DNA from 4 places in the Cobetia sp. 14N.309.X.WAT.E.A4 genome. Region 1 is predicted to be linked to each of the others. Evidence: predicted binding sites of a transcription regulator. Region 1 holds the regulator's gene; each other region holds the start of a gene.
What was found. The regulator LexA, encoded in region 1, represses DNA repair genes until DNA is damaged. The targets are predictions, from matches to a motif close to TACTGTNTANNTANACAGTA.

Region 2: dinB (DNA polymerase IV) is a predicted target of LexA. The motif match lies at 2,588-2,607, and genes of this name have one in related genera.
Region 3: recA (recombinase RecA) is a predicted target of LexA. The motif match lies at 2,193-2,212, and genes of this name have one in related genera.
Region 4: umuD (translesion error-prone DNA polymerase V autoproteolytic subunit) is a predicted target of LexA. The motif match lies at 1,304-1,323, and genes of this name have one in related genera.

The regions. Positions count from the first base shown of each region.
Region 1 covers NZ_JAPNXT010000001.1:232,640-240,092, reverse strand. The annotation lists gene OW493_RS01065 (S-methyl-5'-thioinosine phosphorylase) at 1-532, opposite strand, end outside; gene OW493_RS01060 (hypoxanthine-guanine phosphoribosyltransferase) at 784-1,365, opposite strand; gene OW493_RS01055 (mechanosensitive ion channel family protein) at 1,346-2,737, opposite strand; gene nagZ (beta-N-acetylhexosaminidase) at 2,785-3,879, opposite strand; gene OW493_RS01045 (L,D-transpeptidase) at 4,082-4,624, opposite strand; gene OW493_RS01040 (TetR/AcrR family transcriptional regulator) at 4,624-5,301, opposite strand; gene lexA (transcriptional repressor LexA) at 5,864-6,493, shown strand; gene OW493_RS01030 (hypothetical protein) at 6,624-6,863, opposite strand; gene OW493_RS01025 (DUF6586 family protein) at 7,117-7,453, opposite strand, start outside.
Region 2 covers NZ_JAPNXT010000001.1:444,075-451,527, forward strand. The annotation lists gene OW493_RS01925 (EAL domain-containing protein) at 1-1,114, shown strand, start outside; gene dinB (DNA polymerase IV) at 1,511-2,569, opposite strand; gene OW493_RS01935 (Na+/H+ antiporter family protein) at 2,724-4,070, opposite strand; gene OW493_RS01940 (YrbL family protein) at 4,371-4,991, shown strand; gene bioA (adenosylmethionine--8-amino-7-oxononanoate transaminase) at 5,181-6,485, opposite strand; gene OW493_RS01950 (histone-like nucleoid-structuring protein, MvaT/MvaU family) at 7,170-7,453, shown strand, end outside.
Region 3 covers NZ_JAPNXT010000008.1:137,543-144,995, reverse strand. The annotation lists gene OW493_RS12325 (regulatory protein RecX) at 232-870, opposite strand; gene recA (recombinase RecA) at 1,018-2,079, opposite strand; gene OW493_RS12315 (CinA family protein) at 2,311-2,832, opposite strand; gene mutS (DNA mismatch repair protein MutS) at 3,001-5,580, shown strand; gene fdxA (ferredoxin FdxA) at 5,833-6,156, shown strand; gene eno (phosphopyruvate hydratase) at 7,370-7,453, opposite strand, start outside.
Region 4 covers NZ_JAPNXT010000005.1:143,239-150,691, reverse strand. The annotation lists gene OW493_RS09055 (2OG-Fe(II) oxygenase) at 1-202, shown strand, start outside; gene OW493_RS09050 (LysR family transcriptional regulator) at 224-1,138, opposite strand; gene umuD (translesion error-prone DNA polymerase V autoproteolytic subunit) at 1,342-1,803, shown strand; gene OW493_RS09040 (Y-family DNA polymerase) at 1,812-3,143, shown strand; gene OW493_RS09035 (LysR substrate-binding domain-containing protein) at 3,100-3,990, opposite strand; gene OW493_RS09030 (trimeric intracellular cation channel family protein) at 4,151-5,005, opposite strand; gene OW493_RS09025 (helix-turn-helix domain-containing protein) at 5,069-6,163, opposite strand; gene OW493_RS09020 (iron-containing alcohol dehydrogenase) at 6,506-7,453, shown strand, end outside.

The DNA of each region.
Region 1 (7,453 bases):
TGCCATCGCGCGCCATCAGACGAATCTCGGCCGCGGTTTCCAGTCTCGGCCCCTGCACCACGCCCAGCACTCCGCCTGCCTGGATCGCCAGTCCCGCGTCAGAGGCCGCCGAATGCAGCTCCTCGCGCCAGACACGGTGATACGGCCAGGCGAATGCCACATGCTGGAACGGCTTGAAACGGCCATCGAAGAACGAGCCTTCGCGCCCCGTCGTGTAATCGATCAACTGATCCGGGACCACCAGCGTGCCCGGCGCAAGCGTCGGGTCGATACCTGACACGCAGTTGACGCCAACGACGTGAGTCGCCCCGGCCTGCTTGAGCGCCCACAGGTTGGCGCGATAATTGATTCGATGCGGCGGCATCTTGTGGGGTTGACCATGCCGCGCCAGAAACAGGATCGACCTGCCGCCGAGCCGCCCCTGCACCACCCCGCAGGACGCCGCCCCCAAGGGAGTTTCCTGACCACCCCGCTTGAGCACCTCCAGACCCGGCCAATGGCCGAACCCGGTCCCCCCGATGACTGCCAGCATCCCCTGTCTCCTCGCCACCCATGTGCAGGAATCTCTCAAGGGCCGAACGCTTCGGCCCTGAGCGAACGCTACTCCGAGCCAACCGACAACGACAAGCACAATCGTCACGCTCTGCGCCAAGAGACGAGAAAAGGCCCCGAAAACGACACCACCCGCCGCGGTGGCCCGGGCGGGTGGTGATCACATGCAGGCGTGGCTGCGATGGTGAGACAAGACGGCAGCGCGACGAAACCGCCTCGTCTTCAGGAACGTTACAGCCCCTTGGGCGCGTAGATGCCCGGCGCGTTGCGCCAGTAGCCCTTGTAATCCATGCCGAAACCGAACAGGAAGCGGTCCTCGACATCCAGACCACAGAAGTCGGCCTTGAAGCCCGGATAGGCCTTGCGATCGTGCTTCTTGTCCACCAGCACACAGCTGGACACGCTGCGCGCACCCGCTTCACGGCAGTACTCGATGATGGCCGCCAGGGTGCCACCCTCATCGAGGATGTCATCGACGATGACCACGTCACGACCGGCCATCGGCAGTTCCGGATTGACGCGCCAGAACAGCTCGCCACCGCGCATGGCACCGCGGTAACGCGTCGCGTGCAGATAATCGACTTCCAGCGGGAACTTGAGTCGGGTCAACAGCTGACCTGCGGTAATCAGGCCGCCATTCATCACGCAGTAGAAGATCGGCATGCGATCACCAAGGCTGCGGGTCAACTCCCCGGCCATGCGATCAAGTGCGACCTCCAGCTCTGCCTGGGGAATCAGGCAGTCGGCGTTGTCCATCACGTCTCGCATTTCGGCATGCAGGGCGCTCAGGGAGTCAGGCGTCGGAGTCAGCATCGGGAGTTTCCTGGGTATCACTGGCCTCATCTCCACGTCGGGCGGACGTGGCAGAGGATGTAGCAGCGGAGGATGAAGCAGAACGGCGGGACCCGCTCTGCGCAGCGTGTGACGGCGAGGCTTCAGCGGCCTTGCCGTCCTGTTCGTCTTGCGGTCGGCGCGAGGACGACTCGCGATCAGCATTCGTGTCGCCTTGAGGAGCAGCGCCCTCGAGGGACAGCACGTCAGCGAAGTGCAGGCGCTGCCCCGGCAGGGCCACGTGTGCATCGTGCTCACGGATGATGTCATGGATGCGCAGCAGCACATCCTGCTTGATGGCGTGATACTTCACCCAGTCGGTGGTGCGCGTGAAGACGTACACGAAGAAGTCCAGCGAGTGTTCACCGTAGCTGTTGAAGTTCACGATCTGGGTCCGCGTCTGGTCGATCTCGTCATGCCCTTCCACCATCTCGCGGACCGCGGTGATGATGTCACCGACCCGGGTGGCATCTTCGTAACGCAAGCCAATGGTCTCGAAGATGCGCCGGTTGTACATCCGTGACGGATTCTCCACCGCGATGCTGGTGAAGATGGCGTTGGGGATGTAGAGCGGACGCATGTCGAAGGTGCGGATGCGCGTCAGCCGCCAGCCGATGTCCTCGACGGTGCCCTCGATCTCGCGGTCCGGCGAGCGAATCCAGTCACCGACCTTGAATGGACGGTCGAGATGGATCATCAGGGCACCGAAGAAGTTGGCCAGCAGATCACGCGCGGCGAAGCCCACCGCGATACCGCCGACCCCACCGAAGGCCATCACGCCGGACAGTGACACACCGAGATTCTGCAGGATGGCCAGACCCACCAGCACGATCACGACGGCACGCAGAAGCTTGCTAATCGCCGAGGCCGTGGTGGCATCCATCGCGTTGACGTTGGTGCCGGGCGGTGGCGTGGTACGCAGCGACTCGAAGCGCTTGATCATGCGAATCAACGCCCAGGCCAGCGCCAGCAGGGTGATGATCTGGCGCACCGTGCCCAGATAGGCCTCCAGGCTGCCGGGCGCGAACTGATGGGCAAGAATGTCCAGCGCGACCAGCGACCCCATGCTGTAGAGCCACAGAGACAGCGGATGGCGCAGCCCGTGCAGCAGCGCGTCATCCCACAGGTTGCGACTCTTCTCGGCATGCACGGCCAGGCGACTGAGCAGAATGCGCTCGCTCAGATGCAGCACGACCACGGCCACCAGCACCAGGGCGAGGTTGATCCCCCAGAGTGGCAGACCGAAGGTCTGCTCCACCCAGTTGCGCAGCGGCTCGACCCAGTGATTGATCATCTCTTCGGCAGGCGCCGCCAGCTTGTCGGCAGCCGCCTCGGTGGCGGATTTCTCAGCCATGTGGAGTCCTTGGGTGACGTCTGGAGGAAAAGCCCCTCAAGGCTGGCTCATTCAGCCAAGCCCGATGGCATGGCCACCTGCTCGAGCGGCTGACTGGCCGCCAGCGCCTCGAGACGTGCATGGGTACGCCGCCAGCGAGACAGCCCCGCAAGGCCCTCGAGCGTGGGGCGGGCGCGCCCGTAGCGCAGACGCGCCTGACGCTTGCCGGCATTGCGCTGCTCATCCCCATCGAGGCTGTCGAGCACGGCACGTGCGGCGGCGGGATCATTGCACACCAGCGCCATGTCGCAGCCGGCATCCAGTGCCAGACGAGCGCGCACTTCCGGCTCGCCCTCGGCCACGGCAGCCGCCATGCCCAGGTCATCGGAGAAGATGGCGCCCTTGAAACCGAACTCCTCACGCAGCAGCCCCAGCCAGCTTGGCGAGAAGCCGGCGGGGCGCGCATCGAAGTCGGGATAGATGACATGAGCCGGCATCACGCCACCCAGGCGATCCGCCAGCGCCGCGAAGGGCTTGAGATCATGCTCGCGCAGCTCGCGGAAGGGGCGGGGGTCGATCACGCGCTCGCGGTGGGTATCCGCCGCGATGCCACCATGACCGGGATAATGCTTGCCGACCGCTGCCATACCAGCTTCGCGCAGGCCCTCGATGAAGGCGGTCCCGACGGCAATCACGTCCTCGGGAGTCGTCCCGAAACTGCGGTCGCCGATGATGGTGGAACCCGCGACATCGATATCCAATACCGGCGCGAAGGTGATGTCGCAGCCAATGGCGGCCATCTCCATGCCCAGCAACCAGCCGGCGTCACGGGCAAACCCGAGCCCTGACGACTGGGCATCATCACCGCAGCCGTCACAGTCACGTCCCAGGCAGCAATGTGCCAGGGCGCGCATCGGCGGCAGGCGGGTCACGCCTTCGCGCAGCCGTTGCACCCGTCCGCCTTCCTGATCGATGGCGATCAACAGATGTGGATTGACGCGGCGGATCTCACCGCACAGCGCCAGCACCTGCTCGGGAGAAGCACAGTTGCGCGCAAACAGGATGACGCCGCCGACGGCGGGGCGTGCCAGTAGTTCACGTTCGTCAGACGTGAGGGTATGCCCCTCGACGTCGAGCATTACGGAGCCCAATGGCTGTGTCATGACATCCTTCCTGTCCATGGCCTGCTGGCCGTGTCATGCGCTGCAAGGCATGGCACGCACGGCAGGGTTTCATGTCGTTACGGGGCTCGGCAGCCTGGAAGACAAGCCTCAGGACAGGCGGCCGGCGCGAGGAAAGGCGCAATTCTAGCCGACTGAGCGCGACTCGAACAGTCGCGAGCACCAGCCGCCAGGCAACGCAGCGTCAGGCGTGCAACAGCACTGGCGTTCCGGCCGGCGCATGCCGGTAAAGGCACAGCAGATCCTCATCGCGCAGACGAATGCACCCATGGGAGGCCGGGGTGCCCATCGGCTCGCTGGACGGCGTACCATGGAAGTAGATGTAGCGCCGCAGGCTGTCGACGCGCTGTCCCGCCGCGTTGCGGCCACGGTTGATGCCGGACTCGCGACCGCTGAGCCACAGGATACGCGTCAGGATCCAGTCGCGTTCGGGGTGCTCGGCGGCCAGTCGAGGCGTGAACACCTCTCCCGTGAAGCGCCGCCCACGATAGACGGCACCACGCGGATTGCCCTCCCCGATCGCGGCGCGAACCACATGCCAGCCGGTCGGCGTGCAACCGCTGCCATCGAGCTCGCCGATACCGTTGAGGCCGCTGGAGATCGCACAGGCATGCACCAGCGTGTCAGGGTCAGCCGCGGGGGGCGGCGCATCACGACTGCCACTCGGCGCGTCATTGCGTATCTCGAGACGCTGGCGGGTGAGATCCACCGCCACCCAGCAAGCCATCAGCTGGCCGCCTGGGTGACCGCATCACCATCTCCGAGCGATGCCGGCAGCGGAGCCGCCATCGCCGCGACCACCACCGGACGCATGTGCTGGATCAGCTCGCGCACACTGGTGTGATGGCCGTATTCGGCCTCTTCGATATCGCGCAGTGCGTCCAGTCCCGAGAAGGTGAAGATCACGCTGCCGAGCATGAAGTGCAGACGCCAGAAGCGCTCGTTGTCTGGCAGGTCCGGCGTCGCAAGCTTCAGGAGCTCGGCGAAGCGGCTGAAGACCGTGCCGTAATGCTCGCGGATGTAGCGACGCATGTGGCCCTGCCCCTGGGTATAGGCAAGCCCGAGCAGGCGCATGAAGGTACGCAGGCTGTTGCGCTCGGCCGGCACCTCCAGCACCGTGCGCGCCATCACTTCCAGCAGCGTTTCCAGCGGCACCTGACGACCGGCATGCTGCTGCTCGACACTGTCGAGTGCCGCATGGAAACGCTCGCTGAAGGGGTCGAGATAGCGGGCGAACACTGCCTGGATCAATGACTTCTTTGAGCCGAAGTGATAATTGACCGCCGCCAGGTTGACCTTGGCCTTGCTGGTGATATTGCGCAGCGAGGTTTCGGCGAAGCCTCGCTCGGCGAACAGGACCTCGGCGGTATCGAGGATACGGGTAACGGTATCGGTCTGGGCCATGGGCGGATGCCTTGTCAGGTGATCAGTCACGAGGGGGCACGGGAGTCCTTGTCCCCCCGGGAAACGGCAAGGCCGTGGCCCGGGGGCGACTCTTCTCATGCAGGTCAATCAAACGACATGTCGGTCTTCACGCACCGCGTGTCAGGCAGCGACTCCGAGGCGGAGGCTGCCACGAGCCGTATCCCGAGCACAGGACAGAAGCACAGGACACACAGGGTCAGGTACCGGTAGCCTGATGCGCCCGACGAACATTCGTTTGAAACAAGATAATTCTAGCTGTCCATGCCATGACTGGCAATTGCTGGTTGTTTCAAACACTCGACAGCCAAGACCGGCAGGACGCGCATTCACGCGGGACGCTCGGGGACGGGATGGTCATGGGGTGTCCCGGACACCCGCTGTCTCGCGTCAGCATGTCGATGTCGACGAAGATGCCGGCAACGTTGCTGCCAAAGCACCCACGATGCCTTGCATGACCGCCATGACTGGATACAATGACAGTTGTATGGATGCACACCCCGTGCCGTCAGCTCAGATGCCGCCCAGGCCAAAGGCAATGCCCATGACTCAGCCGCTTACTCCGCGCCAGCAGGATGTCTTCGACTTCATCATCAAGACCATCAAGTCCTCAGGCTATCCGCCAACGCGTGCCGAAATCGCCCAGGCACTGGGCTTTCGCTCACCGAATGCCGCGGAAGAGCATCTGCGCGCCCTGAAACGCAAGGGAGCCATCGAGATGGTGCCGGGCACCTCGCGGGGCATCCGCGTGCCGTCTCTGGCCGAGGCGGAAGAGGATAGCGAGCAGGGCCTGCCGGTCATCGGGGAAGTGGCCGCTGGCAGTCCTATCCTGGCCAGCCAGCATATCGATCGCCATTGCCCGCTGCCCAGTGACTACTTCTCGCCTGCCGCCGACTATCTACTGCGCGTACGCGGGGTCTCGATGAAGGATGTCGGCATTCTGGAAGGTGACCTGCTGGCCGTGCACCGCACGAGCAGCGTGCGTGACGGACAGATCGTGGTGGCGCGTCTGGGGGATGAAGTGACGGTGAAGCGTTTCCGTCGCGATGGCCATTACGTATGGCTGGAAGCCGAGAACGAGGACTTCGCTCCCATCAAGGTGGATCTGCGCACGGACAGCCTGGAAATCGAGGGCCTCGGCGTGGGCGTGATCCGCGATGGCGGCCTGCACTGATCTCAAGGCTCGCAGGCAGTCTGTCCTCACAGCGCTGACGCGCAGATGACGATTGTCGCCATCAGGGCATCCACGAAAAAACCCGCCGATTGGCGGGTTTTTTCGTGACAGGCAGACATGCGGGAAGTGCTCAGTGCACCATGCCTTCCGACTGCTCGTCTTCATCATCCTCGCCATCCCACAGGCGGGTGCGGGTGATGGCGTGGTCGATCATCTCACGCGCGACCTCGAAGCGATTGTCACGCAGCAGATCGGCAGCTTCATCGGAGATGCGGATACTGAGAAGTGGCTCACCTTCACTCTCGGCGGCACGCAGGATCACTTCCCCATCTTCCATTTGCACGATTTCAAGTACGGCGGGATCGGACACGTCATTCCTCCTGCACGGCATCCTGAGGATACCGGCGTCGTTGTGATCGTCAGCTTGACGGCGGGCAGGCCCTGCGACTTGCAGTCACTGGCGACAATGCAGAAAAAAGTACGACCACAGCCAGAGCCATGGTCGTACCGGAGAATGCAGGGCTTGCCACAATGCCGCCAGTCTAGCACCCGTCATGCCAGGGCGTCACCTGAATGACAGGTGCGTGACATGCCAGCGCCTTCGGGTCAGGCAAGGCGCGACGCTACCACTCCACATTCGACTCGCGAAGGTGTGACAGCAACGCCTTCATGGCGCTGACTGCCGTGGCGAGACGCTCTGCCAGAGGCGCATTGGCCGCCGCGGCGATGATGAGACCATCGCCACGCGCCTGGCCTTCCTCACGCCGGGCAGCACCGCCCTCTTCATGCAGACGCGTGATATCGGCCACCAGCTGGCTCAACCAACTGTCCGGCTGCGCCTGCAGGCTTCGCAACTGCTCGATTTCCGCCACGGGAGTCGGCGGTGTGGCCAGCCGCTCGCGCCAGCTGCCCTCAGGCCAGCGTGCCGACGCGGCGCACTCCTCGATCAACGAGGCCAAT
Region 2 (7,453 bases), 210 kb from region 1:
CGATGAATTCGTCATGGCGATGCCGCGCCTGGATTATGAAAGTGATGCCTTGTCGGTCGTGCAGCGGATCCGCGAAGATTTCCAGCGCCCCTTCCAGATAGAAGGGCGTGAGTTGTTGCTGCGTCTGAGCATCGGCGTCAGCCTCTATCCCGAGAATGGCAATGATGCGCCGGAACTGGTGCGCAATGCGGACGTCGCCAAGCACCGAGCGAAGCAGGCCGGGCGTGATGGATATCAGTTCTTCAACCAGGAAGTGCGCGATGCCATGCTGCATCAGCATCATCTGGCGGGGCGCCTTCAGACGCTGCTGAGCGAGGATGGGGGTGGCGAGCTGTTCCTCCACTTCCAGCCTCAGGTCGCGGCGCGCAGTGAGCGTATCGAGTCGGTAGAGGCGCTGATGCGCTGGCATGCGCCCGAGGGGCCCATTCCCCCGACTGACTTCATCAAGGTGGCAGAGCGCACCAATCTGATCGAGCGCCTGGGTGACTGGGTGATTCGCCAGGCATGTCGCCAGCAGGCCGAGTGGCATGCCATGGGGATCAAGGGCTATCGGATCGATATCAATATCTCCGGGCGTCAGGCGATCAACAGCGACGTCTTCCAGCGTCTTGAGGCATGCGTGGCGGAATATGGCCTGACGCCACGGGACATCGGCATCGAACTGACCGAGAACGTATTGATCGATGCTGACGTCAAGGTGCGCGATAGCCTGCGTGCCCTGCACGACAGAGGCTACAAGATCGCGATCGATGATTTCGGGACCGGCTACTCCTCGATGAGCTACCTCAAGATGCTGCCGGTGACGGCGCTCAAGATCGATCGCTCCTTCGTGATCGAATGTGCTCAGGAACCCAAGGATCGCGCCATCATGGAAGCGACGGTCTTCCTCGGGCATCGACTGGGGCTGGAGGTGGTGGCCGAGGGGGTGGAGAATATCCAGCAACTCGAGCTGTTGCGTGAAATGCGCTGTGATCTCATTCAGGGATACTACTTCTACAAGCCCATGGCGGCGGCGGACATCCAGCGGCTGCTGTCCGGGGGCAACAACCCGCCTCATCCTGGCGCCCATCGCCCGTCCAGTGATCCAACCAGTGCATCCAACGGTTGCCATTGAGTCAGCGTTGATCCGGTGCCGTTGTGGCATGGGACTGTTGCTGTGGATCGGCTTTTTAGTTTGCGGGCTAAAAGATATGATGCTGACAGTTGAAGCGGATGGACTGTCATCATCATCGATGAATCTGGGCATTCCTTCCTGACACCTGCGGGTCGAGCATCTCATGCTCCCTGCAGGTGTTTGCCGAGAGTGGCTGCGTCGTTCAATGCGCAGAGCTGTTCGCCCACTCTCGCTTCCTGCCTGCATTGCAGGTTGCGATGGTTCCTTGAGCGGGTTTCACGACCCTTCCGGCGATACCCTTGGGGTATCGATGACCGGACAAGCCAGTCCTTGTGACTGGCTTTTTTTATGCCTGTCATCCGTCCGTCAAGGTTGCCAGTCAGGCGCGGCACCCTCTCAGAACAGCCCCAGCTGTTGCGTCTCTTCGTGGGCCTTGAGTCGGACACCGACTCCCAGCAGTCGCACCGGTCGATGGCCACGTTGCCAGGCTTGCTCCATCAGCAGTGCGAAACTCCTGGCGTCCGGCAATGAGAGGGTGGAGGCGGGGAGGAGGCTTTCCAGCGTGGTGCTGGTGAAGTCGTTGAAGCGTACCTTGACGAACTGCTTGGCCAGCACCGGCTGTTCCTGGCGTGCGTGACGCTCCCCGAGGCGCTCCATCAGCATGGGAAGCTTGGCGAGGCAGGCGGAGAGATCCGGAAGATCCTGATCGAAAGTGCGTTCGACACTGATGGACTTTCGCTCTCTCTCGACCTTGACGGGGCGGTCATCAATGCCATGAGAGAGTTCATGCAGGCGATGTCCGAATTTGCCGAAGTGTTCGACCAGTGTGGTCAGTGGTGTCGTGCGGATGTCATCGCAGGTGGTAATCTCCAGCCGATTGAGGCGGGCCAGCGTGGCCGGGCCGACGCCATGCAGCTTGCCGACGGGCAGCTTACGAATGAAGGCGTCGCTGGACTCTGGCGTGATCACCGTCAGGCCATCGGGTTTCTCCCAATCACTCGCGATCTTGGCCAGGAACTTGTTGGCGGCCACGCCGATCGACAGCGTGATCCCGGTGCGCTTCAGGGCTTCTTCCTTCAGCCAGCGCGCCATCCAGGTCGCGCTTCCCTGAAATTCCTCGATGTCGCTGACGTCCAGGTAGGCTTCGTCCAGCGATAGAGGTTCCACCAGTGGTGTCAGTTCGTGAAACAGTGCCTGGATCTCCTGCGAGACGGCACGGTAGCGCTCGAAGTCGGGGGGGACGAGTATCAGTTGCGGACACAGGCGCAGGGCGCGCGCTGTGGACATCGCAGAGCGGACGCCGAAGGCGCGAGCCGGATAATTGCAGGTGGCGATCACGCCACGTTGCTCGGTGCGGCCACCGATGGCGATGGGCACCTCGCGCCACTCTGGGTGACGAAGCATCTCGACGGCGGCGTAGAAACAATCGCAGTCAGCATGAAGGATCTTGCGCATTCGCGCATCATCCTAAAAGACTGGATGGCTGTCCAGTATCAGGCGGCGTGTCGCCTCATTCTTCGCCCAGAGACGACAACGCCCGGCAGACGTGATGCCTGCCGGGCGTTGTCGTATTTCCTGTTGCCGTTGCCAGGCTACCCTGGCCGGCGGATTACAGCGTCATCGCCGCCACCCAGCCGAAGACGATCAGCGGGATGTTGTAGTGGATGAAGGTCGGCACCACGCTGTCCCAGATATGATCATGCTGTTGATCGACATTCAGGCCTGCCGTCGGGCCGAGTGTGGAGTCAGAGGCGGGGGAGCCAGCATCGCCCAGTGCGGCCGCGGTGCCGATCAGGGCGACGGTCGCCAGGGGGGAAAAGCCGAACTGCAGGGCCAGCGGGACATAGATCGCCGCGATGATCGGGATGGTGGAAAAGCTGGAGCCGATGCCCAGCGTGATGAACAGACCGACCATCAGCATGACGAGCGCGGCCAACGGCTTGTTGTCTCCGATGATGTGGAAGGAGGCATCCACCAGGGTCTGGATATCACCCGTGGCTTTCATGACGGAGGCGAAGCCGGCTGCCGAGATCATGATGAAGCCGATCAGTGCCATCATGCGCATGCCGGAGGTGAACAGGTCGTCGGCTTCGTTCCACTTGAACAGGCCACCCAGGGAAAGAATGGCGAAGCCGACCAGGCCGCCCAGGATCATCGAGCCGGAATAGAGCTGGATGCCCAGGGCGGCGATGATGGCGACCCCAGCCATGATCAGGCCGCTGCGGGATGGTGCGTGCACTGGAGTATGGTGCGGGACATTGGTCGACTTGATCTCGCGATTGGCGTAGTCACGCGGCTTGCGATAGGAGACGAAGACCGCAGTCAGCAGTCCCAGGAACATGCCGCCTACCGGAATGGCCATCGCCATCGGCACCATGCCGCGGGTGACTTCCAGCCCCATTGCCTGGCCCGCTTCATTGATGTTGGCCAGCAGGATGTCATTGAGGAAGATGGAACCGAATCCCACCGGCAGCAGCATGTAGGGAGCCGTCAGACCAAAGGTCAGGGCACAGGCGACAGCGCGGCGATCCAGGCGCAGGCGGTTCATGGCCACCAGCAGTGGCGGAATCAGGATCGGAATGAAGGCGATGTGGACAGGGATCAGGTTCTGGGACGAGATCGCCACCAATGTCACGCTGCCCAGCAAGCCGTACTTGATGGCGGTCTGACGGCGAGGGGTGCTCTCCCCATTGAGCATGCCGATCAGGCGTGCGGCAAGAAGATCCGGCAGGCCGGAGCGAGACAGGGCCACGGCAAAGGCACCGAGCGTGGCATAGGCCAGGGCGACCTTGGCACCACCGCCGACGCCGTCGTTGAAAGCGCCGAGAGTGTCAGTCAGAGACAGGCCACTGAACAGGCCGCCGACCAAGGCGCCGGCCACCAGAGCGAAGACGACCGAGACTCGGGCCAGTGACAGGCCGACCATGACCAGAACGGCCAGTATTACCGCATTCATGCGAGTACCTCATTAAGGGAGATGTGCCAATGGAGCGGGGGGTTGCAGGTGTGCGCGGCCACCCGATCCCGGGCAATACCTCGCAAGTCGTGCTGATCGCTTACGTCAGGCGGTTTCGTCCTGAAACTGCCAGAAAACGGCGCGTTATCATACCAGAGCGAGGTCCCAAGCTGAATGGCCGATGAATGACCTCATGGAACGCGGCCGCCGGCGGCACGGTTGGCGCAAGGGAAGGGCTTTTTGTAGAATGCCACGCTGCCCGGCGGCTGCAGTCGCAGGCGTTATTCAACAGGAGAGCGCATGCTGGAGCTTGAAAATGCCCGTGTCATCGGCATGGGCAATGATCGCCGTGTCTATCAGGACCCCCGTGATCCTCGGCGCTGCATCAAGGTACCGCGCTATCCCGACAAAGGAAGCCGCCAGAATCAGCGCGAGCAGCGCTACTTCGAAGGGCTCGTGAGGCGAGGTGTGCACGACTGGTCCTACGTGCCTGCCTATCATGGCAGCGTGGCGACCCGAGAGGGCCTCGGGCTGGTCTTCGATCTGATACTCGACGATGACGGCACGACCTCGCGCCGTCTGCGAGAGGTCTGTCATGAAACTCCCGAGCGGGTGGGGGAGGAGGCATTGATGGATGAGCTGGCCAACCTCTATCGCTATCTCGACAAGCGTTGGCTGATACCGTCCGACCTCAATGATCGCAACATCGTGGTCCAGTTTCGCGAGCATCAATCCCCGCGCCTGTGGTTGATCGATGGCATCTCCAATCCGGACTTCATCCCCCTCGCCACCGGTATCGCCTGGTTGGCGCGCCGCAAGATCGCCCGCCGCTATCGTCATTTTCTCAAGAAACTGATGAAGGGCGGGATGCTGACGGCAGATGCACATGCGCGCCTCGAGCGGCGTCTCTGGGGAGATTGAGCGCTTCCGACCGTATTCCCCTGTCGGGAGATGGGCCTCGAATCTCGGCGTTGAGAGAAGAGAGAAGGAAGAAGGAAGAAGGAAGAAGGAAGAAGGAAGAAGAGGGGAGTGATGAGGGCGATCGTCATTCTCAGTCACTCCCCGTCAGCCGACAGGCAGCCAAGCAGATCCCTGTCCTGACGTCTTGCCTCAGAGATTGTCGGTAAAGTGGCTCTTCATGGCATGCGTGATCTTGCGCAAGTCGTCGTGTGAAGTGATATAAGCCGGCATGGTATAGAGCCAGCGGCCGAACGGTCGCAACCAGACCCCTTGCTGACGAGCGTGAGCCTGAGCCCCTTCAAGACTTGCTGCATCGTGAACTTCTATCACGGCAGTGGCTCCCAATACGCGTATGTCGCCAATGGCGGGATGTGAGAAATCCGCGAGTTCCTCTCGTAGTACCTGATTGAGGCTGGCGATCTTGCCGAGATAATCGTCTTCCTCGAAAACCTTGAGGCTTTCCAGTGCCACTCGGCAAGCCAATGGGTTGCCCATGAACGTCGGGCCATGCATGAAGGCAGTATTGGCATCCTTGCCATCGAAGGCATGAAAGATATGGCTCTGGGCGAGGGTGGCAGCATGTCCCAGATACCCTCCCGTCAGTCCTTTTGACAGCACCATGATATCGGGCGTCACATCTGCATGCTCACAGGCAAACAGTTTTCCAGTACGTCCGAATCCTGTCGCGACCTCATCGAAGATCAACACCACGCCGAACTCGTCACATAAATCACGTGCCGCTTTCAGGTAGTGAGGCGAGTACATGTTGAGGCCGCCGGCTGCCTGGAGCAGCGGCTCCATCAGCAGGGCGGCGATGTCATCATGCGTCTCGAGCTCTCTGCGCAGCGCTGCGATGTCACCGAGGACCTCTTCATATGGCGCCGTGAATCCCGCCGTCGGTGCCGGCGCGAAATGATGTCTGGGCAGGAAGTCGGCAAACAGTGAGTGCATGCCCTCTTCCGGGTCGCAGACCGCCATGCAGCCTGCCGTGTCCCCATGGTAGGCCTTCATCAACGACAGCATTCGCGTCCGCCCGCGAGTGTCATCACGATCCTGACGCTGTTGCTGGTATTGCACTGCCATCTTCATGGCGACTTCCATGCCGACGGAGCCACTGTCCGAGAAGAACACGTGGTTCAGCCCCTCCGGGGTGATGCGCACCAGTGCCTCGGCCAGCGCCATCGCCGGTTGGTGCCGAATGCCCCCGAGCATCACATGACACAATTGAGCCGCTTGCTGCTGAATCGCGGAGACGAGTCGAGGATGGCCATAGCCATGGATCATGCACCACCAGGAGCAGGTTGCGTCCAGCAAGGTCTCGCCGTCACTCAGTGTCATGCGCGGCCCGACTCCGCCCACGACCTCAAGCGGGGCAGGCATCGCGTGCATCTGCGTATACGGATGCCAAAGTGCTTGCGGCTGATCGGCATGTGAGGCGGTCTGGGGGTAGGACATGATGTTCTCCATCGACGCTGACGGCAATTGAGTCTCTTTGTTAACCTTGAACACTTTATCAGGTTGACATGATTTGTGAAGTGTCACTTTCTGGAGGGGGTGATGTCTCTAATATTGCCGGCGAAAATAGTGCTGGGGGATTGGTGGAGCCGAAGCGAAGGTTTACTTTCCTCTGTGTCTGCATGCTTTTGAGGATACGCTCAAGAACAAGAGGGACTCGGAGTGATGATGTGTGATGAAAGAGCTACTGAAAAAGTCACAATATGAATACTTCATGAAAGCTGCGGCTTGCCAGCGAGAGAATTTACCTGCCTGTGATGTCGATGTGATTCTACAATACCGCCTGACGGCCGCTGACGCCCGCCATATAGGGACTCTAGGCTCATGTCGATTCTAATTAACGATATTTGCAGGCAGAGACTATTTTGAATTCACATATCTTTTCGAGTGCCAGCTATTGCATTCCAGAGAGCGCTTGATTAACTTGTCGTTAGTTGATTAGTGCTTCACGGCGTGGACATGCTTGGTCTATAATCCCTTCAGCTTCTGTAGGGTCTTACTGTCCCAAGTCCCTGCGTGAGCCAAATCCAGGAAGCAGCTGTTATTTGTTGTTCGGCGAATTCTTTCGCAGCACCTGTTTCCGGAAGTGAATTCCTGACTGTCCCGATACCCTTGGAGAACCCCATGTCCCTGTTGACCGATTTCATGCAGAAAGAACAAGAGCTCAAGAAACTTCAAGAGCAACTGGAAAGCCTGCGCAACGATGATCGCCTGAAGAATGAGCTGGAATTCAAGGACAAGCTTGATTCCCTGATGAGTGAATACGGCAAGTCCACTCGCGACGTGATTGGCCTGCTGGATCCGAAAGCCAGCCAGACGCCGGCAGCTGCCGCGAGTGCGGAAACCAAGGCCGGCGGCGTTCGTCGCAAGCGCAAGCTGAAGGTCTACAAGAATCCGAATACCGGTGA
Region 3 (7,453 bases), on a different contig from region 1:
GTGCGTAAAGACGCTCCGGGGGTCTTCTTCTGCATGACTTCCGCATGGTTTCTGCATATTCATCCATGTGGGAATGCATGGAGGTGCAATGAAAAGCATGAAAGAAGGCGCCTGCCCCGTGCCGTCGCAAGACGACCTAGTATAACGCCTGTTCGCGCAAGCTAAAGGGGGGGAAATGGCTTGAGTGACCGGTTTGCGCGTTCCGAGCCATTGCCCGGGCAATGGCTGGCCTCACGCCTCGTCTTCCGTCCAGGCGGACTCCATGGCGTAGCGCAACTGCTCGTAGTCGAAGCCGCGCTGGAGCAGGAAGCGCTCTCGGCGCGCACGCTCCTTGTGACCCTCGCCCGCTGAGGAAAAGCGCCTTGCCAACGTCTCGCGCGCCAGCTCGAAGAAGTCCACCGCATCAACATGTCCGAAGGCATCAGGCACCGGATCACAGGCAGCACGCATCACGGCACCTGACGTCTCGTTGTCGATGCCACGCTGGCGCAACTCCTGCTGGATACGCCTGGGGCCCTGCCCCCTCAGCACCCGTGTCCGCAGGAAGCTGGCGGCGAAGCGCTCATCGGATTGCAGGCCTTCCTCGACCAGACGCTCCAGCACTTCCTCGATCAGCAGCTCGACCTCATCACGACTCAAGCGCGTCTCGGCGCCCTCCTCGCCACTCGCGGACTGCTCCGCCAGCGCATCATCGCTGACGGTCTGCAGGTAGTCGCGCTCCTTGAGATAGTCGTGCAGCTCGCGACGGCTGTGCTCGCGGCGTGCCAGACGTGCGATGGCGTCATTGCGGGCACGCCGTTGCGGCGTCATCGCGCCGACATCGAGGGGCTGATAGTCCGGCCCGACGGTCTCTCTTTCCTGATCGTGCATGTTGGCGCTCCTTTCTGGAGAGGCACCCAAGATGGCGAAATCCCCGGTGCAAAACGCACAGCGCCCGCCACCGAAAACGGGGCGGGCGCTGCAGATCACTGAAAGGCGCTGAAATCAGCGCTCAATGAACACGTTCTCGAGCAGGTCTCAATCGAGATCCAGATCATCTTCATTTTCGGCGACCACTTCTTCCTTGGCCTCTTCCTTGGTTTCCGGAGAAGCCAGCAGCTGGGCGCGAATCTGGCTCTCGATCTCTTCCATGATCGCGGGGTTATCCTCCAGATACTGGGCGGAGTTGGCCTTGCCCTGACCGATCTTGCTGCCCTGGTAGCTGTACCAGGCACCTGCCTTGCCGACCAGACCACACTGCACGCCCAGATCAATGACCTCACCGGCGTGGTAGATGCCCTTGCCGTAGAGAATCTGGAACTCGGCCTGGCGGAACGGCGGCGCGACCTTGTTCTTCACGACCTTGACGCGAGTCTCGTTACCGGTGACTTCATCGCCGGACTTCACGGAGCCGGTACGACGGATGTCGAGACGGACACTCGAGTAGAACTTCAGCGCGTTACCACCGGTGGTGGTTTCCGGGCTACCGAACATCACCCCGATCTTCATGCGGATCTGGTTGATGAACACTACCATGCAGTTGGCATTCTTGATGTGACCCGTCACCTTGCGCAGCGCCTGGGACATCAGACGCGCCTGCAGGCCGACGTGGGAGTCACCCATCTCACCCTCGATCTCGGCACGCGGCGTCAGGGCTGCCACGGAATCGACGATGATGACGTCGACACCACCGGAACGCACCAGCATGTCGACGATCTCGAGTGCCTGCTCACCGGTATCCGGCTGGGAGACCAGCATCTCGTCCAGATTGACGCCCAGCTTCTCGGCGTAGGACGGATCCAGCGCGTGCTCGGCATCGATGAAGGCACACACCTTGCCCTGCTTCTGGGCCTGGGCGATGACCGAGAGCGTCAGTGTCGTCTTGCCCGAGGATTCCGGACCGTAGATCTCGACCACTCGACCGAAAGGCAGGCCACCGATGCCGAGCGCGATATCCAGGCCCAGAGACCCGGTGGATACCGACGGGATGGCCACACGCGGGGCATCGCCCATGCGCATGACGGCGCCCTTGCCGAACTGGCGCTCGATCTGGGACAGCGCCGCGTTCAGCGCCTTGGTACGATTGTCGTCCTGTGCCATGTGGCCTCCTGTCGAACGGCGGCGCCGCATGGGCAACCACCTGAAATAGGAAATTCTCAAGCTTCGGGTGATGCAGAGACTGTCAGCCTAGCGGCTGGGCTGTCATGGCAAAACCCTGTATACATGGACAGTATGATGCCGCATGTTTCATCGTTCTGCCAGTCCGGTGATGCGCTTTTTCAGGCAGCAGTCTCAACGCAGAGGGTTGCATGCGTCTCGAGCCTCACCAGTTCAGCCCTGCCAGGCTTCCACGCATTCGATCAAGCCTTGCAATGCCACCCTCACGGCGGCGTCGCGCACGGCCTGCCGGTCTCCCGGAAAGTGGAAACACCGCGCCTGCTGTCGCGCCTCACTGCCCCATGCCAGCCACACCGTCCCCACGGGCTTTTCTTCACTGCCGCCTCCCGGACCCGCCACCCCACTGATTGCCCCCCCCAGTTCGGCACCGCTGTCACGACACGCCCCCCTGACCATCTCGCGCACGACGGCCTCGGAGACTGCCCCGAAGTCCGCGAGCGATGCTTCGCTGACGCCGAGCAGACGCCGCTTGGCCGCATTCGAGTACGTCACATAGCCCGCCTCGAAATAGCCGGAGCTACCGGAAATCGCCGTGATCGCGGCACTCACGCCGCCCCCGGTGCATGACTCTGCAGCAGTGATCTGGACTCCGCGCGCCAATGCCAGCGCCTGCAGCTGCTCGGCCAGTGCATTCGCATCCGGTGCCTCGGACGTCGTATCCGTCAATCGAGCCATGAACGAACTCCTTTCTAGAAGTGGTCTGAGGAAAAGGGAAGCGAGCAGGAGGCATCACAGGCATTGGAGCCGGCCGCGCCAGTCCGTAGAATATCGCGCATCCCGCATGCCGTGTTCTCGCATGTGCGTCTTTTTCCCATTGCAGTGCAGTCAAGGAAGTCCATGGCCATGGCCAAGAACAGCGCGCCCCAGATGACGCCGATGATGGCGCAGTACATGAAGATCAAACGCGAGCACCCCGGTGTGCTGCTGTTCTATCGCATGGGCGACTTCTATGAGCTGTTCCATGAGGACGCCAAGCGAGCCGCGCAACTGCTCGACATCACCCTGACGGCACGTGGCAGCTCCGGCGGCTCCCCCATTCCCATGGCAGGGGTGCCTTATCACAGCGCCGAGGGTTACCTGGCACGCCTGGTAAAAATGGGCGAATCCGTGGCCATCTGCGAGCAGATCGGCGATCCCGCGACCACCAAGGGCCCCGTCGAGCGCAAGGTGGTGCGCATCGTCACACCGGGCACCCTGCATGACGAGGCGCTTCTGGATGCCAGCCGTGACAATCTGCTGGTGGCGCTGCATCGAGACGGTGAGACCTGGGGCCTGGCGGCACTGGAGCTTTCCTCAGGACGCTTCAGCGTACTGGAAGTCAATGGCGATGAAGAACTGCTGGCCGAGATCCAGCGTCTGTCACCCGCCGAGCTGATGGTCGGCGAGAGTCGTGAACTGCCAAGCAGTCTTGCCTCACGCCCGGGCCTGACCCGTCAGAGTGACTGGCATTTCGACCATGAGACCGCGTTGCGCCTGCTGTGCGATCAGTTCGGCGTTCAGGACCTCAATGGTTTCGGTTGCAGTCATCTGACCTGCGCGGTCACCGCTGCTGGTGCCCTGCTCGACTACGCGCGTGACACGCAGCGCACCGGTCTGCCCCACGTGACGGCGCTGGCCGTGGAGAGTCGCGACGATTCGGTCGTGATCGATGCCTCCAGCCGTCGCAACCTCGAGATCGACACCAACCTGGGCGGCAGCAGCGACAACACGCTGGCCAGTGTGCTGGACGTGACTGCCACCGCGATGGGCTCACGCCTGCTCAAGCGCTGGCTCAACCGCCCGCTGCGCGATCAGACCCAGATCGGCCAGCGCCAGGCGGCAGTGCAGCGCTTGATGGAGGGTGACTACCCCTTCGAACTGCAAGGCCTGCTCAAGCGGATCGGCGATGTGGAGCGCATCCTGGCGCGTGTTGCACTGCGCAGCGCCCGCCCGCGGGACATGGCGCGCCTGCGTGATGGCCTCAATACACTGCCAGAGCTGCGTGCCGTGCTCGCCAGCGTCGAGAAAGGCAGTGCCATCGATGACCTGCGCGATGGCATCCGCCTGTTCCCCGCCCTCTCGGCCATGCTCAGCGAAGCGCTGATCGAGAATCCGCCGGTCGTGCTGCGCGATGGCGGGGTGATCGCCGATGGCTACGACGATGAGCTGGACGAGTATCGCGGCCTCTCCGAGAACGCCGGTCAGTATCTGGTGGCCCTCGAGACCCGTGAGCGTGAGCGCACCGGCATCAGCAACCTCAAGGTCGGCTACAACCGCGTGCATGGTTACTTCATCGAGCTGCCGCGCTCCCAGTCAGCGGAAGCTCCGCCGGAATACATCCGCCGCCAGACGCTCAAGAATGCCGAGCGCTTCATCATCCCGGAACTCAAGGAATTCGAGGACAAGGCGCTGTCGGCCAAGTCCAAGTCGCTGGCCCGCGAGAAGCTGCTGTATGAGCACCTTCTGGATGACCTGAATACCGAACTGGATGGCCTGCAGCAGACGGCACGCGCCCTGGCGTCACTGGATGTGCTCACCGCCTTTGCTGATCGCGCCGCCGCACTGGACTTCGTCCGCCCGCAGCTCAGCGACACGCCGGGAATCGACATCGAAGGCGGCCGCCACCCTGTGGTGGAACATGTCAGCGACCACCCCTTCGTGCCCAACGACGTGCGCTTTGACGATGCGCGCCGCATGCTGGTGATCACCGGCCCCAACATGGGCGGTAAATCCACCTACATGCGTCAGACCGCGCTGATCGCACTGCTCGCGCATACCGGCAGCTTCGTACCCGCCGCTCGCGCCTGCATCGGCCCGCTGGATCGCATCTTCACGCGTATCGGCTCCTCGGATGACCTGGCCGGTGGCCGCTCGACCTTCATGGTCGAGATGACCGAGACTGCCAGCATCCTGCACAACGCCACCGACGAGAGTCTGGTGCTGATGGATGAGATCGGTCGCGGCACCTCGACCTTCGATGGCCTGTCATTGGCCTGGGCAAGCGCCGAGCACCTGGCCCGCACGCGCGCCTTCACGCTGTTCGCGACCCATTATTTCGAGATGACGGCACTCCCCGAGCACGTCGATGGCGTGGCCAACGTTCACCTGACCGCCGCAGAGCATGGCGATGGCATCGTCTTCATGCACCGTGTCGAGGAGGGGCCGGCAAGCCAGAGTTATGGCCTGCAGGTTGCCCAGCTGGCCGGGGTCCCGCAGAACGTCATCCTGCGTGCACGTGAGAAATTGACCAGTCTCGAGCAGCAGGAGGTCGATCGTCCGCAGGTTGCCCGTGAAGATGCACTCGGCCAGCCAGTACCGCAGCAGAATGATCTCTTCGCGGCACCGCCTCACCCGATCGTCGAAGCCTTGACCCAGCTGGACCCGGATGACCTGAGCCCCAAGCGGGCACTGGAACTCATCTATGAATGGCGCAAGATCCAGTAAGCGGCGGAGTGAGTCGACTGACAAGTCGCATGACACCATGCGCCTGCCGACACTCGACAGTGCGCGATGGGCATAGCACCATTCCAAAACGATCCGCCCACGCTGATTGCGAGGGCGGCAGAGCGCCACTAGAATAACGCCTTATAACACTCGCGCCGCTTATAACCTGAAACTCAAGATGCCGCTCAGACGGCACAGAGTGGCGCTGGACCACGACCTACGAGAGACGCCGACCCGCGTCAGGAGACCCAGATGGCATTCATCGTCACCGAGAACTGCATCCGCTGCAAATACACTGACTGCGTGGAGGTCTGCCCGGTCGATTGCTTCTATGAAGGCCCCAACTTCCTGGTCATCAACCCGGACGAGTGCATCGACTGCGCTCTGTGCGAGCCGGAGTGTCCCGCGGAAGCCATCTTCTCCGAGGACGAAGTGCCGGAGAATCAGAAGGAATTCATCGAGCTGAATGCCGATCTGGCCGAAGTGTGGCCGAACATCAGCGAGAAGAAGGACGCCATGGAAGACGCCGAGAAGTGGGATGGTGTCGAAGGCAAGCTCGAATACCTGGAGCAGTAAATGCCCTGCCCGACCTGACCGGGCAAGCACCAGGTTCTCATCAAGACGGCAGCCACTCCCTCAGGGGTGGCTGCCGTCTTCGTCTTGAGCGCTCATGGTCAGCCAGCCCGGCGGGTGGGGCCGAAAAAAAGGCACAAAAAAGGGCAACCCCGAAAGGTCGCCCGCTCCAAGCGTGTCCCTGTCGATCCGTCCTGGATCGTGTTCCTGGGTGCTGTCCCTGCCCGTCATGGCATCCTGCCATTCAGAGCGCACCGTCACGCATGGGGCATTGCGGCACTGCTTGCGCAGCTGTCCCACCACAATGCCCGTTTCTGCTTATTGCCTGCCCTGCTGTCCTGCTCATGCAACTGCATCGCAGATGCATTGCCCGGCATCCTGCCCGTGCCGCTCCTGACCTGCCTCAGCTGACAGTCTCATGATGTTCCGTGATCTGACATCCTTGCCTCGGCATCCTGCCGTCGAGATTCTGCCGCTGATTGCCTCGTCTGCCTGACACGGATGATGTCCCGTCATCCGTCACTCCTGTGAAGGCGAGCTTCCTGACTGCATATCGGGTCGAGACCCATCAACCATCCCTGTCATGATTGCGCGTCCGCTGCCAATGACGATACCGTCACTCTGGATCTTCCTGATCCGGTACTTCCTGTACCTGGCCATTCATCCGTGGTCCCTGGCCAATTCCTGCCCGCTCCTCGGGCAAGATGCCATGCAGTGCTGCTGCTTCCGTCATCCTTGACGGTTCCTGTTCGCTGAACATCCTGTTCAGACGAGTCGGGCATCCTGCCCGACGTACTCCCTGGAAGATCATCAAGAGCATCCTGCTCAAGGGTGCGGTGTCCCGCCGCATCCCGCTTCCATGACGCTATTCTGGTCAGCAAGCCGTCATCAGGCAACTAGCCAAACCGCTCAGACGAATCGGGACAAACAAGGAAGCTTTTAGATAAAACTGTTGTAAAACAGTGATCTATAGAAAAACATACGATTGAACACGTATCCGGAGTGCAGCAGTTATCCTCTATGTCCTGCATATCTTGTAGGAAAAGGCTTACATGAACTGACTGCAGAGATGGGGAAAGTCCACGTACTTGAGACGCAACCTGCGCGGACAGCACGTGTAACGCACGACGGGGCCGTACCCGAAGGTACGACCCCGTCATGTGGAAGCGTTGTGGATGCCGACGACCAAGACGGCATCCACAAGCCTGTCGCCTGCTTACTGGCCCTTGATCTCTTTCAGGCCATTGTAGGCGACATCGCCCAGCTGCTGCTCGATCACCAGCAGGCGGTTGTACTTGGC
Region 4 (7,453 bases), on a different contig from region 1:
GCGCACCGAGTTTCTGGTCAGCCGTCGCGACCCCGAAAGGCCTGCCCAGTCACGGGACGACATCCAGACAGTCTCGATCGCAACGCCCAAGGGCGGCGTGCTGTGCTTCCCGCATGGCTCGCACCCGCAGCACTGCGTGCACGCAGGCGAGCCGATCCGCGATGGTGCCAAGTACATCATCCGCAGCGATATTCTCTACTGATGACCACCTGCCGAGAACCTGCTAGCGACCGGCCAGCCGCTCGCGGCGGGCGAGCAGGAAGTCGACCCAGGCACGCACGCGCGGGTTGTGCTGATTCTCGCGCGCGAAGACGACATGGATGCCAGTGTCGAAATCCGACGACGTGACCTGATGGTCCTCCAGCACCGCCACGAGGCGTCCTTGGTCCAGTTCTTCACGGATGGCCCAGAGCGGTTGCACCACGACACCAGCTCCCTCGAGGGCTGCCTGGGTCAGAATGTCGGCGTTGTTGGTGCGCAACGCGCGTGCTCGCGCCGAGATGCGGTGCTCCCGCTCACCCTGCACCAGCCGCCAGTGATGATTGGCGGTGGTATAGCTGAAGGTCAGCAGGCGGTGCCGCTCCAGGTCCTCAGGCTGACGAATGGGCGGCTGGGCACTGAGATAGGACGGCGCCGCGGCCAGCACGAAACGCTGGTCACTGATGTGCCGTGCGATCAGACTCGAGTCTTCCAGATGGCCGATGCGGATGGCGACATCGAACTGCTCCTCGATCAGATCCACGCGCTGATCACTGCTGACGATATCCAGCGCCACCTCGGGGTAGCACCGCATGAATTCACTCACCAGCGGCGCAAGATAGAGGCGCGAATATCGCCACGGCACCGAGATGCGCAGCGGCCCTGCGACTCGCTCACTCAGCGTCTCGAGCTCATCCGTCAATTGAGCCACCTCGCCCAGGATGGCACGGAAACGGATCACGGCTCGCTCCCCGGCAGGCGAAAGCCGCACATGGCGCGTGGTGCGCACCAGCAACGGCTCGCCCAGCTGTCGCTCCAGATGATTGACGTGACGCGTCGCCGTGGAACTGGCGATCTCCAGCTCACGCGCAGCCGCATTGAAGCTCTGATGCTCCGCCACCTTGAGGAAGGTGCGCAGTCGTTGGGTCAGTTCGTTCATGGCTCTCCACAGTGAATCCGCCTTTCACGTCGACACCGGACCTTGCGCCCGATGGCATTCGCCGATGCCGAGCATAACACCCTCGCCATCCGGGCTTCGCAGCGGCCACTTTCACTTGAGGCGGCTTTGCATATTAGCGGTTGCCTAACGCTTGTCTGCCACGGATACTGTATATAAATACAGCCATGACAGGAGAGCTTTCCATGACCGCATCTGCCCCCCTTGCCACTCACGAGACGTTGGCTCGCCCTCATCCCGCTCCTGCGCCATGTGAGCTGCCATACCCCCACATCACGGGGCGTGCGGGAATTTCCGGCTTTCCGTCACCGGCCGAGGATTACGCTGGCCGGACATTGGATCTCAATGAGCGGCTGATCAAGCGTCCGGCAGCGACCTTCTTCATGACGGTGGCAGGTGACAGCATGGAAGGCTTCGGCATCTACGAGAATGACACCCTGGTTGTGGATCGCTCCATCGACGCCCGCCCCGGACATATCGTGGTGGCGCTGGTCGAGGGCGAGGTGGTGGTCAAGCGCTACGAACTGATCGGCCAGCGGCCGTATCTGTGCTCCGGCAATGCCCTGTATCCGCCGGTGGCTATCGTCGATCTCGAGTGTCAGGTCTGGGGGGTGGTGCGCTCCGTCATCCACGAATACTCGGTATGAGCGCGCCGATGATCGGGCTGGTCGACTGCAACAACTTCTACGCCAGCTGTGAGCGAGTCTTTGATCCGCGCCTGGAAGGCCGCCCCGTGGGGGTGATGTCCAACAATGACGGCTGCGTGATCGCGCGCTCTCAGGAACTCAAGGCGCTGGGCATCGAGATGGGGACCCCGGCCTTCCAGCTGCAATCCCTGGTACGCGAGGGTCGCATCCACCTGCTCTCCTCGAACTATGAGCTGTATGGCGACATGTCGGCGCGCGTGCGCGACGTGCTGGAGGAATACAGCGCGGGGGTCGAACCCTACTCCATCGACGAGATGTTCGTGCGCTTCGATGGCTTTGACCGCAACGCGATGCTGGCGCTGAGTCGTACCCTGCACCGCAATGTGCGCAAGTTCACCGGCATCCCGGTATGTGTCGGCGTGGCCCCCACTCGTACCCTGGCCAAGCTGGCCAACCGTACCGCCAAGAAGCGGCCGGAATTCGGCGGTGTCTGCGTGCTGGAACCTGCCGAAGTCGGCACCCAGCGCCTGCTGGAAGACACACCGCTGGGCGATGTCTGGGGCGTGGGCCATCGCCTGGTCGAACGGCTGGCACTGCAAGGGCTGCATACCGCCTGGGACCTGCGCTGTGCGGACCCGCGCGCCATCGGTCAGCGCTATTCCGTCGTGCTGGAGCGCACCGTGCGCGAGTTGCAAGGCACGCCCTGCTTCGAGATGAACGACCCCGATGATGCCCGTCAGCGCATCATGACCTCACGCTCCTTCGGCCGCATGACCGATGACATGAATGAGCTCAAGGATGCCATTCGCCAGCACGCTCAGCGCGGCGCCGAGAAGCTGCGCCATCAGGGCAGCCAGACACGTGCCGTGCTGGTCTTCCTCAAGAGCAACCGCCACCGCCCGGATCTCCCGCAATACTCGCCCAGCACCATCATCGAACTCCCCGAACCGACCAGCGACAGCCGCGAGATACTCGCCGCCGCCCATCAGGCGCTCGAGCGTATCTATCTGCGCGGCTATCGCTTCATGAAGGCAGGCGTGATGCTGCTGGACCTCATCGACCAGCCCCGAGAGCAGCTCTCGTTGCTCGACAGCGAAGCCGATATCGCCAGACGAGAACGCAACCAGCAGCTGATGGCGACACTGGATGCGATGAATCAGAAGATGGGTCGTGGCACCGTGCGTCTGGGCGTCGCGCGCCCGGATGCCGCCTGGCAGCTGCGCTGCGCGCATCGCAGCTCACGCTATACCACCCGCTGGCAGGAGCTGAAGCGACTGGGGAGCCCCCCTCGGCTCCCTACAACGTCAGGCGCGACGCAAGAAACTCGACAAAGGCACTGATACGGGGCGAGAGCGTGCTGTTGCGGTAGTACACCGCCTGGATCAGCTCACGCGGATTGGGCGACTGGACCTGCCCCGGCAGCACTTCCACCAGAGCGCCCGACGCCAGGTCATCGGCGAGCATGAAGCGGGAGATCAGCGCGATGCCGTGGCCGGCCAGGCATAGCTGGCGCATGACTTCACCGCTGGAGGTGGAAAGGTGCGGCGTCGTTTCCAGCTCCCGGGGCGCACCCTTGAGTGGCCAGCGATTCAGGCGACTGGGCGGCAGGAACCCCAGCAGGCGATGCGCCGCCAGCGCCGCGACGCTCGTCGGCGTGCCATGCCTTGCCAGATAAGCGGGGCTGGCGACCAGGTGCAGGGTCGAGCGCCCCAGTACCTTGGCATGCAGGGTCGAATCCTCGAGCTCGCCGATGCGAATGGCGACATCGGTGCGCTGCTCCAGCAAATTGATGATGTCGTCACCCGCCGAAAGCTCCAGGGAAATGCCGGGATAGCGACGTTCGAACTCTCCCACCAGCGGCACCAGCTGATGCAGGACGAAAGGACTGGCGGCATCGACCCGCAGACGGCCGCTGGGTTGATCACGCTGCTGACGCAAGACGTCTTCGGCCTCGCTCAACTGCTGCAGCCCTTCCCTGATGCGCTCGACGAAAGCACGCCCCTCGTCCGTCAGGGCGACGCTGCGAGTGGTACGAGTCAACAGCGGTGTCTCAAGCTCGCTTTCCAGCCGCTGGATGGCCCGTGACACCTTGGCCACGGGCACATCCCGCTGCTTGGCGGCAGCACTGAACCCTCCGCTGTCGACCACCGCCAGCAACCATTCAAGGTCTTGTGAGCGACTGCGCATGATGAAACTTCTCCCAGAAGACGATGGCCCTTGTCAGACCTTGATGACCCCTTTTTCGGCCCGTATCTTTGCAGAAATCGCAATGATCGGCACCTGTCAGGCACTTCTTGCACCACAGTCACGCACCGCTTCCAAGCGATCACGCCATGGCCTTCCGTGCTCAGTTCCTGCCTCGCCGGCTCTCGCCGGGGCGCAGCATGCGCACCCGGGCCTTGGGAGTACGACGTGGCAGCATCGGCGGCTCGGGGGGCTGGTCGATCTTCATAGAGGCCTCAAGCTTGCTGAGCCCCACTGAGCCCCCCAGGGTGGTGGCGAATTCAGCGTCACCCTGCTCGCGCTGATTGTCTGAGGGCGTACCCGACGTGCGGGGTCCACCACTCGCTGACAGGTCCGGTGGCGGGATGATGACCCAGGCGAAGGTCGGCAGCGTCAGATTCCAGTAGATGGCCGGAAGTCGAATCATCAATACCATCACGATGGCCGCGCCTGTCGCCCAGGCAAGCGGCATCCCGAGCTCGAGCAGCGCGATATAGAGAATCCCGCCCGCCAGCGACGCCGAGGCGTAGATTTCCTGACGCAGCACCATCGGCACGCGGCGCGCCAGTACATCCCGGATCATGCCGCCTGCCACGCCACTCATGGTGCCCATCACCACGACAACGATGCCGTCTACCCCCATCGTGCGGGCCTTGTGAGCGCCCAGCACGGTGAACAGCGCAAGGCCGAAGGCATCCGTCACGGGCAGAAAGACCCGCGTCAGGCGGTGAATGTAGTGAAAGCCCAATGTCGCCACGCCCACCGTGAGCAGGATCACCCAGAGATAGATCGGCTGCTCGACCCAGAACACCGGCCTGATGCCCAGCACCAGATCACGCAGGGTGCCGCCGCCGATACCGGTCACGGCGCCGAGCACCAGCATGCCGATCGGGTCCATCCGCGAACGACAGGCCACGACGACGCCTGTCAGCGCGAAGATCATCACACCGGCCAGGTCCAGCCAGGTTATCCAGTTCATACCCATAGCATCCTCAGACGTCGAAACTGACATTCATGCGCCACACGCGAGCGTGATGGCCGTTCATTCAGCGGCCAGTCCGCGACGCGCCGTCACGCTGGGTGCCTCACCGAAACGCTGTTGATAGGCACGAGAAAAGTGCGCCAGATGGGTGAATCCCGTGGCAAAGGCCGCCTGGGAGACACTGACCCGACTGTCGGCGAGCACCCGCTGCGCATGATCCAGACGCATGCCGAGATAGCATTGCTTGGGTGTCTCGCCGAATTGCGCCACGAACAGGCGCGTCAGCTGGCGCTGTGACTGCCCCGCGAGCCGGCAGACCACCGGAATGGGCAGGGCCTGGGCAAGATTGGCCTCCATCACCGCCAGCGCCCGCACGACACTGCGCGGCAACGACGAATCGCGCGGAGTCGGGCTCTCCACGTTCACGGCCGTGCGCTGGTGCATGATCTGACGTCCCACGGCATCGGCCAGCGAAGGGCCATAGAGCCGCTCGATCCAGGCCAGCATCATGTCGATGCTGGCCGCCCCGCCGGAGCCGGTCAGACGCTCACCCTGCCATTCATAAGGGGCCGAGCTGACGTCCAGCTCAGGAAACTCCTGCTGAAAGGCCGGCACGCTTTCCCAGTGCAATGCGACCGGATGCCCCGCCAGCACACCGGCCCGCGCCAGAATGAAGGGGGCAGTATCCAGTCCCCCCAGCCAGGCACCATGGGCCGCCAGCCAGCGCAGCACGGCACGCGACTCACTGTCGACACTCGCTTCTGGCTCATAGGACGACACCACCATCAGGCGCATCCGGGCCATGGATGCCGAGGCCTGTTCACACACCGCTTCCGGTGCCTGCCGGGGCTCCCCCGTCATCAGCTGATCGAGGCGACCATCGACATCGATACGGACCCCATTGCTGGCCACCACCGCCTCACCATCCGCTGACAACAGCCGCCAGGCGAACAGATCCCGCCCGAAGCGATTGGCGACCCTCAAGGGCTCGAGCAGGCAGAACAGCGTCAACATCGAGAAGCGCGGTACCAGCCAGACATTCAGCGTATTCTCGGCGGCGCCGGGCGCCAGCACGGGCGGTGAATCCGGCCGCGGGTAGGGATGCGCGCCAGTGTTCAAGGGCTTCATGTCCAGCGCGGTCGGGGTATCAGGCATATGGCGATTTTCATCAATCCTTCGGCGGTTTTCATCAAACGATAATGACATTGGGGAAAAGAGACCAGTGACCCGTGCAGAATCACGGCTTTCGATCGTCTGTCACCTGCCATCATCGCATCGCGTCTGATGACATAACGCATCACTCAAGCCACGCGAGTGATTCCATATGGCATCAGAACATCGACCTTGGGCGTAGCGACCTTAGGCGAAAACTCAATAAAAACCCATTGAATTCAGTGGCTTGAAAAGAGGAAGAAACTGGCATGCCATTTGCTATCCATCATGACAGGAGACGCCAACCAGCGCCCTTCCCCATGTCATCCAGGACAGGATATCGCCATGAGCATCGCCAGCTTCAAATCCGCCCACCGCCTGATAACGGGCCAACAGGCCTCATCACGCCTCAGTGAAGAAATCCTTCGCCTGGGCATGCGCTGCCCGATGGTGGTCACCGACCCCGGTGTGCTGGGGTCGGGTACCCTCAAGCCGATCACGGATCAGCTCGATGTACTGAAGGCCAATGGCCAGCTGACCCATTACCGCATCTTCAGCGAGGTCAGTGCCGAGCCGGAAGTGCACATCGTGGAGGACTGCATGAGCGTCTACCTCGAGGCGCAGTGCGATGGCCTGATCGCGCTGGGTGGCGGCAGCGCCATGGACATCGCCAAATGCGTGGCGGTGTACGCCACCCATGACGGCGATCTGGAAAGCCTGTTCGGGGAAGACAAGGCCCGTGTGCGTGGTGCACCGCTGATCGCGATGCCGACCACGGCAGGCACCGGCTCCGAAGTCACCAACATCGGCATTCTGTCTGACACCGAAGCACGCATGAAGAAAGGTATCGTGAATGACTACCTGCTGCCGGACGTCGCCATCGTCGCCCCGGAGCTGACGGTCAGCTGTCCCCGCCATGTCACTGCCGCCAGCGGCGTCGATGCTCTGGTGCATGCCATCGAGGCCTATCTGTCCAACTTCGCCACGCCCATCACCGATGCGCTGGCCATCAAGGCCATGCGCCTGATCATCAAGGCATTGCCCAAGGCCTATGCCAATCCCGGCAATCTCGAGGCGCGTGAAGCCATGGCCACGGGGAGTCTGCTGGCAGGCATGGCCTTCGGCAATGCGGGGGTCGGTGCGGTCCACGCCCTGGCCTACCCGCTGGGCGGGCGCTACCACCTGCCCCATGGCGTGACCAACGCCCTGCTGCTGCCGCATGTGATGCGCTGGAATGCGCTGGCCTGCGTCGAACGCTTCCGGGATATCGCTGAGGCACTGGATACTGCGCAT